Regions from separate parts of the Solibacillus sp. FSL W7-1464 genome, predicted to be linked through region 2. Evidence: riboswitches for the same ligand, from Rfam matches in the RefSeq annotation. Region 2 holds a riboswitch; the other holds the start of a gene.
The links. Region 2 has a riboswitch for FMN ahead of ribE (riboflavin synthase). Riboswitches for the same ligand answer to the same signal wherever they lie in the genome.
Positions count from the first base shown of each region.

Region 1: another riboswitch for FMN. It lies ahead of MKZ25_RS06090 (ECF transporter S component); the one in region 2 lies ahead of ribE (riboflavin synthase).

Region 1 is NZ_JBBORC010000001.1:1,278,735-1,282,163, reverse strand. Features, by position in the region: gene brnQ (branched-chain amino acid transport system II carrier protein) at 1-788, opposite strand, end outside; gene MKZ25_RS06090 (ECF transporter S component) at 967-1,542, opposite strand; FMN riboswitch at 1,785-1,959, opposite strand; gene MKZ25_RS06085 (hypothetical protein) at 2,064-3,287, opposite strand; gene MKZ25_RS06080 (RNA polymerase sigma factor SigX) at 3,284-3,429, opposite strand, start outside.
Region 2 is NZ_JBBORC010000001.1:2,065,131-2,068,559, forward strand. Features, by position in the region: gene MKZ25_RS10055 (PadR family transcriptional regulator) at 1-237, opposite strand, end outside; gene ribH (6,7-dimethyl-8-ribityllumazine synthase) at 377-841, opposite strand; partial or broken gene ribB (3,4-dihydroxy-2-butanone-4-phosphate synthase) at 860-1,468, opposite strand; gene ribE (riboflavin synthase) at 1,483-2,118, opposite strand; FMN riboswitch at 2,240-2,375, opposite strand; FMN riboswitch at 2,475-2,611, opposite strand; gene MKZ25_RS10075 (VC0807 family protein) at 2,929-3,429, shown strand, end outside.

The DNA.
Region 1 (3,429 bases), 790 kb from region 2:
AATGTACCTATAGCCGTTACACTCGAGGCCCCCATATAAGCAATCAGACCATAAATTAGCATCATTAATGCCATTGCAAAAATACCCGATTTCCAAGTCGCTTTTGCAATTTCTTTTTTATCTGTAATACCTGTCCGTTTAATGGCATGGATGACTACAATACCGAATGCAAGCGAAGCAAGCGCATCCATCGTATTATAACCTTCTTTGAAACCTGTCATAAATGCCTCGTTAATATAGGCTCCGGCAGGCTCAACGAATTTCCCCATAGGAGAAAACAGACTAATGCCGATTAATACAAATAAAAAGATTAAAAAGGCAGGTGTTAAGTACTTTCCGATAATGTCCATTATTTTCGCCGGATTTAACGAAAAGTAAAAAACGATCGCGAAAAAAACAAAACTGAATACCGCCAGCCACAATGCTGCCTGAGAAGGATCGATAAACGGTTCAAATCCCACGACAAACGGTACTGTTGCTGTACGCGGAATCGCAAAAAACGGTCCGATCGTCAAATACAACGCCAATGCAAAAAACAATCCAAACATCGGATGTACTTTACTCGCCAGATCACGCAGTCCATTGCTTCCCGACAATCCGATCGCCAGAATTCCTAAAAACGGTAAACCAATTGCTGTAACTAAAAAGCCAATTAGCGCGAACCAATAATTTGTCCCTGCCAATTGCCCCATTTGAATCGGAAATATTAAATTCCCTGCTCCAAAAAACATCCCAAACAGCATCGTCCCGATTACTGCATAGGTTGAAAATGGTATTTTCTTGTCCATCATATTCTCTCCCAAGATGTCATTTCATGGTGTTTTAATGAAACGTCCTAATTTTCTTAACAATGTACAATATCATATCAGTACTATAACAGAATGACAATAGTCAAAGTAAATATAAAAGGAGCAACGTCATAAAGTTAACACTTTAATGACATCACTCCATCATTTATTATAAAATTTAAGCTGAATATTGTCTGCGCTGGTTTTCAATCCATACACGCATCGAGCGGTATAGTATCGTCACGACAACAATCATCATAATTCCTTTAACAATATTAAACGGTAAAATACCCAATACGATCGTTTCGTACATATTATATTCGAAGCCTAGTAAGTACGTATACAACGGCAGGAACGCCACGTAGTTTAATGCCGCCATTCCCAGTGACATTACAACTGTAGAAATAACTAAGCCTGTCATTAACCCTTTTGCAGAAGGGAATTTTTTATAAATATAGTAAGCTGGTAAAATGAATAACACACCTGTAGCGAAGTTCGCCATATGACCTACCGGAATTCCTTCAGGAGCCCCTGTGTAAATCCAGTCAAGCACATTTTTAACAAGTTCAACTAAAATACCCGCAACAGGTCCCATTGTAATTGCCGCAATCAATGCTGGCACATCACTGAAATCAATTTGTAAAAACACTGGGAACCATGGTAGTGGGAAGTTTAACAACATTAGTACAAATGAAACCCCACTCAGCATTGCGATTGTTACGAATGACCGTAACTTCAAACTTCTTTTTTGCATATAAATCTCTCCTCTTTGCTGATTCCATCTCGCAAGAAGAAAGGACGTATCAAATCATTTCATGAAAAAACCCCTATGCTAAAAATAGAGCATAAGGGAGAAATAGGCACACTTAAATAAAGGGTCTATCTGTGCATTTGCAGCCATTCCTGTTTTTTGTATACGAAAAATATTCCGTTAACAAATAAGGAATTAGAAATAAGTACTGCAAAGCACGGCATTTTCAAAAATGACGACCGTACCTTCACCTTCTCCCATCCAGACTATACTGTCGGCTTTGGAATTGCACCAAATCCTGCACACAAAAAGTGGCTCGCGGGCTCGAAAAGTTCGACATAACTTCCTCCAAGTAAATGGTCAGAGGTTATAACTTTTATTACCGCCGGTCGGGAGTTACACCCTGCCCCGAAGATGAATCAATATGAAATTATGTAGCAATTACCTTGCTATAATTATTATTATATCTAAAAAAAAGGAATTGTAAAGCCCATTGCTTACAATTCCTAGTAAAATTATTTGAATTATTGAAATTCATAGTGAATTCGGTTTGCCGCAATCGGCTTCTCTAATCGTTTTGTGAAGTCAAAACCGCCCCATTGTTCCTGTACGATATTCTTAAATTTAACCTGTTTATCAAAACTTGCCGCTGTCATGATTAATCCTTCAATCATGCGCATTGCTTGAGCAGGTTCATAATTTTCCAAGTTTAAAGGCTCTTCAAATGTAATCGTAACGATTGACTCAGTGTCTTGCACTTTCAAATAGACGCCCGGCAATATAACCGTTCTGTATATATCATTCGCTTCCACCGTCATATTTTTTATTGCTTCTTCCACATTTGTAAAGCTCATCCGGAAATTCGGACTTAAATAGACCGCCCCATTCCGCATCTGATACATAAAATAATTATATTGAGCGTTCTCATCATTTAATAAAAACGGCTCATTTACATCGCCTACATGATCAAAGTAAATCGGTTTTCCGGACGTATTTTCAATTTTCACTTCCGTATATGCGTCGCTGAAAGTATCGACAAGGGAACCGAGATAATTTGATAAGGACGCTGTTCCGGCATCATATTGGTGATCTTCCGGTAGCGTATGAACAAGCCTGTTCTCTTCTTCTCGCAATTCACCCTTGTACGGATGATATTCGTTGAACCCGAGTGACTGCTCATCAAGCAATGGACCGAATGTTTTATAAAGTTCCAGTTTCGACGGATTTTCTTTACCCGTTTTTTCGGCAACAACTTCATTTGGAATCAATATGCTCACAGGTACACTTTCTGCATCATCCCCTGCAAGGCCAATTTCAAATAATGTGTTGTCCGCGAGCTCATTTTCATAGACCAATGTTTGCTCCGGTTGTGCTTCCGTCGAGAAACTGTTGATCATGGCGCGCTCGGTTTGTGTGGACGCATCTTCCTTCGCACTCATCGTCATATTCTCTTCCGAATCCGGAGTAGCAAGATCGAATGCTTCATTCTGCATAGTAACCGAATCATTGTTACCTATAAACTGTGCACTGATTAAAACAATTATAAATATGGACGCGATCGAAACGAATAATGGTGCCCAGCGAATACCTTTTTGATTGTTTTGCTGTATGTGAGGCGGATCTTCATTAAATACCCCTTCATCCTTTAAACGATTAAATACTTCATCTTTTGAACGATGATCGGTTACTTTCGGTGCTTTTTTCAGAAAAAGTTCAATCTCTTTTTCATCCCATTGCTCCTTTTTCATAATGGATTCGCCTCCCTTCCTTCTTGCGCTTCCAATAGCACCCTCAAATTTTTCAAAGCACGGTGTTGTGTCGTTTTCACTTTTCCGGTCGTCCATCCTAATATTTCAGCTGTTTCCTGAATTGAAAGTTCCTGAATAAACC
Region 2 (3,429 bases):
CTCGCCTTCTTCCGTAATTTCATATATTTTTCTCCGCCCATCGTCTTTTGACAAAGCGATTAATCCGTCCTTTTGCATACGTGACAGGACACCATATAACGTTCCGGGCCCCATCTTTAAACGGCCTTTTGATACTTCTGTAATGGATTGCATTACCTGATAACCATGATTTGGGCGCATTAACGCCAATAACACATAATACATTGCTTCAGTCATCGGTCCGCCATTGTAAGACATATTCATTCCTCCACCTATTATGTCACGCGATATATCGTATAACGTAATAGTAATATACAGGAAATAATTTGTAAACTTGTTATTGAAAGCAATGAAAAAAACCACCCCAAAATTTTGGAGTGGCGTACACTATTCTATATTAAAACATTTTATTCAAGTTGGCCATTTCAATTGCGGACATTGCGCTGTCATAGCCTTTATTGCCTGCTTTTGTACCAGCACGTTCGATCGCCTGTTCGATATTTTCAGTTGTGACAATGCCGAAAATTACCGGAACTCCTGTATCCAGGCCTGCTTTTGCAATTCCTTTCGCTGCCTCGTTGCATACATAATCATAATGTGTTGTTGATCCGCGAATGACCGTACCTAATCCGATTACTGCATCATAATTATTTGTTTCAGCCATTTTCTTCGCCACAAACGGTACTTCAAAGGCACCAGGTACCCATGCTGTATCAATGTTTGCTTCTTCAACACCGTGACGTTTCAAGCCATCGAGTGCACCACTTAATAATTTATCATTAATAAATTCATTGAATCGCCCTACGACAATTCCGATTTTCAAATCTGTTCCGACTAATTGTGCTTCAAATATTTTTCCCATTTTAATTGCTCCTTTTTATACCAATACGGTAGTTAATTTTATATATTGAACTAAGTCTTCGATAGTAATAAATTTCAGTTTATGTTTTTGTGCCAGCTTTTCGAGCTGCGGCATGCGTGCCATTGAACCATCTTCGTTCATAATTTCACAGATGACCGCGACTTCATTTGAATCGCAAAGCTTTGCCAGATCGACGCCTGCTTCCGTATGCCCGCGACGCTCCAACACGCCTCCCTGTTTTGCAATGAGCGGGAACACATGGCCAGGACGATGAAAATGCTCCGGTTTTGTTGCAGGATCCAGTAATGCTAACATCGTTTTAGAACGCTCAAATGCACTAATACCTGTCGTTGTTTGGATATGATCGATACTAATCGTAAAAGCCGTTTGATATGTATCGGTATTGCTTTGCACCATTGGATGAAGAGAAAGTCTTTCTGCAATTGCAGATGAAATTGGTGTACAAATTAACCCTCTTCCATGAAGTGCCATGAAATTAATATTTTCCGGTGTAGCGAATTCTCCTAAAACTAGAAAATCCCCTTCATTTTCACGGTTCTCGTCATCTGACACAATAATAATCTCGCCGTTTTTCAATGCCTGAATTGCTTCTTCAATCGTATTCATTTTGTACCACTCCTTTAAAATCCTGTACGTTGCAATAAGTCCATTGTTATCGTACTTCCCGTTTGATTTTGTAAATGTTTTTTTACATATTTACCGATTAGATCTGTTTCAATGTTCACAACATCTCCCGGCTTTTTATAGCCTAATACAGTCTGCTCATACGTATGAGGGATTAAGGAAATGGTAATGAATGTGTCGGTCACATCAAAAATTGTTAAACTCGTGCCGTCCACTGTAATTGAGCCTTTCTTAATACATTCTGCAATCAAATGCTTTTCCATTGCCAGGTCAATATAAACGGCATTGGCAACAGGTCTTTTACGTTGTATTGTCGCAATCCCATCAACATGGCCCGAAACAATATGCCCGCCAAAACGACCATTCGCCGACATCGCCCGTTCCAGATTGACAGGCATTCCTGCTGCTAATTGCTGGAGGCTTGTTGCTTTGACCGTTTCTGGCATGACGTCCGCCAAAAATACGGATGGCGAGAATTGTTTCACTGTCAGACAGACACCGTTAACGGCAATGCTGTCCCCGAGTTGAACATCCTCTAAAATTTTGCTTGCGCGAATGGCTAGTTCCATCGCTTGTGTGGACTGGCTGATCGTTTCAACCGTTCCCAGTTCTTCAATGATTCCTGTAAACATCCTGCTCACCTCTTTTTAAAATTAAAAAAAGAACCCCGATTGAATTCGGAGTTCGATGAGAGGAAAATTGAGCATCATCAAATAAGCTTTTTGAACATAATTTTCAAAAAACTGCTGACATTGCTTCCTTCTCCCATCCAGACTGTAACTGTCGGCTTTGGACTCGCACCAAATCCTGCACACATAAAGTGGCTCACGGGCTTAGAGATCTACTCATCACCGTCGATTGGGAATTTCACCCGACCCCGAAGGAAATTATTCTTTTCATGGAAATAAAAAAATCCCGTCACAAGGCGCGACAGGAAAAGTGTATAGCAAAAAATCACATTTAAAATCAAATTTTTTAAAATGTGTTGCTATTCCTTCTCCCATCCAGACTATAACTGTCGGCTTTGGATTTGCACCAAAATCCTGCACACATAAAGTGGCTCACGGGCTTAGAGTTCAACTCATCACCGTCGATTGGGAATTTCACCCGACCCCGAAGGAAATTATTTTATTTGAAAGTTATTGTAACATACATAATTTAAAAAGCTAATAGTATTTTAGCACCTACTTACTTTTTGTTCCCTCAATCCTTTTACCTTACCCCTCTATTAAATTAAAATTTTGAAACTTTCTTCAAGGCAATACGTAGAAGAATATACATAATATTACAGTAATAGAAAAGGAGTTATTGCAAGCTGATTTTAAGTGTCTTTCATTTGCTTAGTTGCTTTTTTTCAAGTAATTCATCTATAAAACATAGTGTCGGATAATCTTCAGTATTATAAAAAATAAATACCTTTTTTAATGGTAATGGAGGCTTTTATGGCAAATAATTCACAGTCGAATAAATATTTTATCTTTCTGGAACTATTGTTCTATGTAGTTTTACCTTATGCGATATGGAAGTTTGGACGAGAGCCTCTTGGTGACTATGCCGCAATGCTGCTGTCCACTGTTCCCGGGATCATTTATACGGTTTACCGCTTTGCGAAAGATCGTCAGTTTAATGTGACGGGATTGTTTATTTTAGGTTCGATGCTTATTGGTACTACGGTTGATCTGCTGTCGGGTTCAGCCGAGCAGATGATTTGGAATAACGTATATTTAGGTCTTTTTTATACGTTTCTATTTGTCATTTTATTCATTGTGAAGCAGCCTATTTCTCTGTATATTGCAGTCGATTTTGCTTATCTGCAAGGCTATTCACGAAAGGACAGTAAGGCGTTATTCTTCCAAAAAGGGATTTTCCGGTGGTTTCAGCTGATCCAGATTGTGTTCATTATCCGAGGACTAGTTATGGCAGGAATTACGGTCTATCTTTTA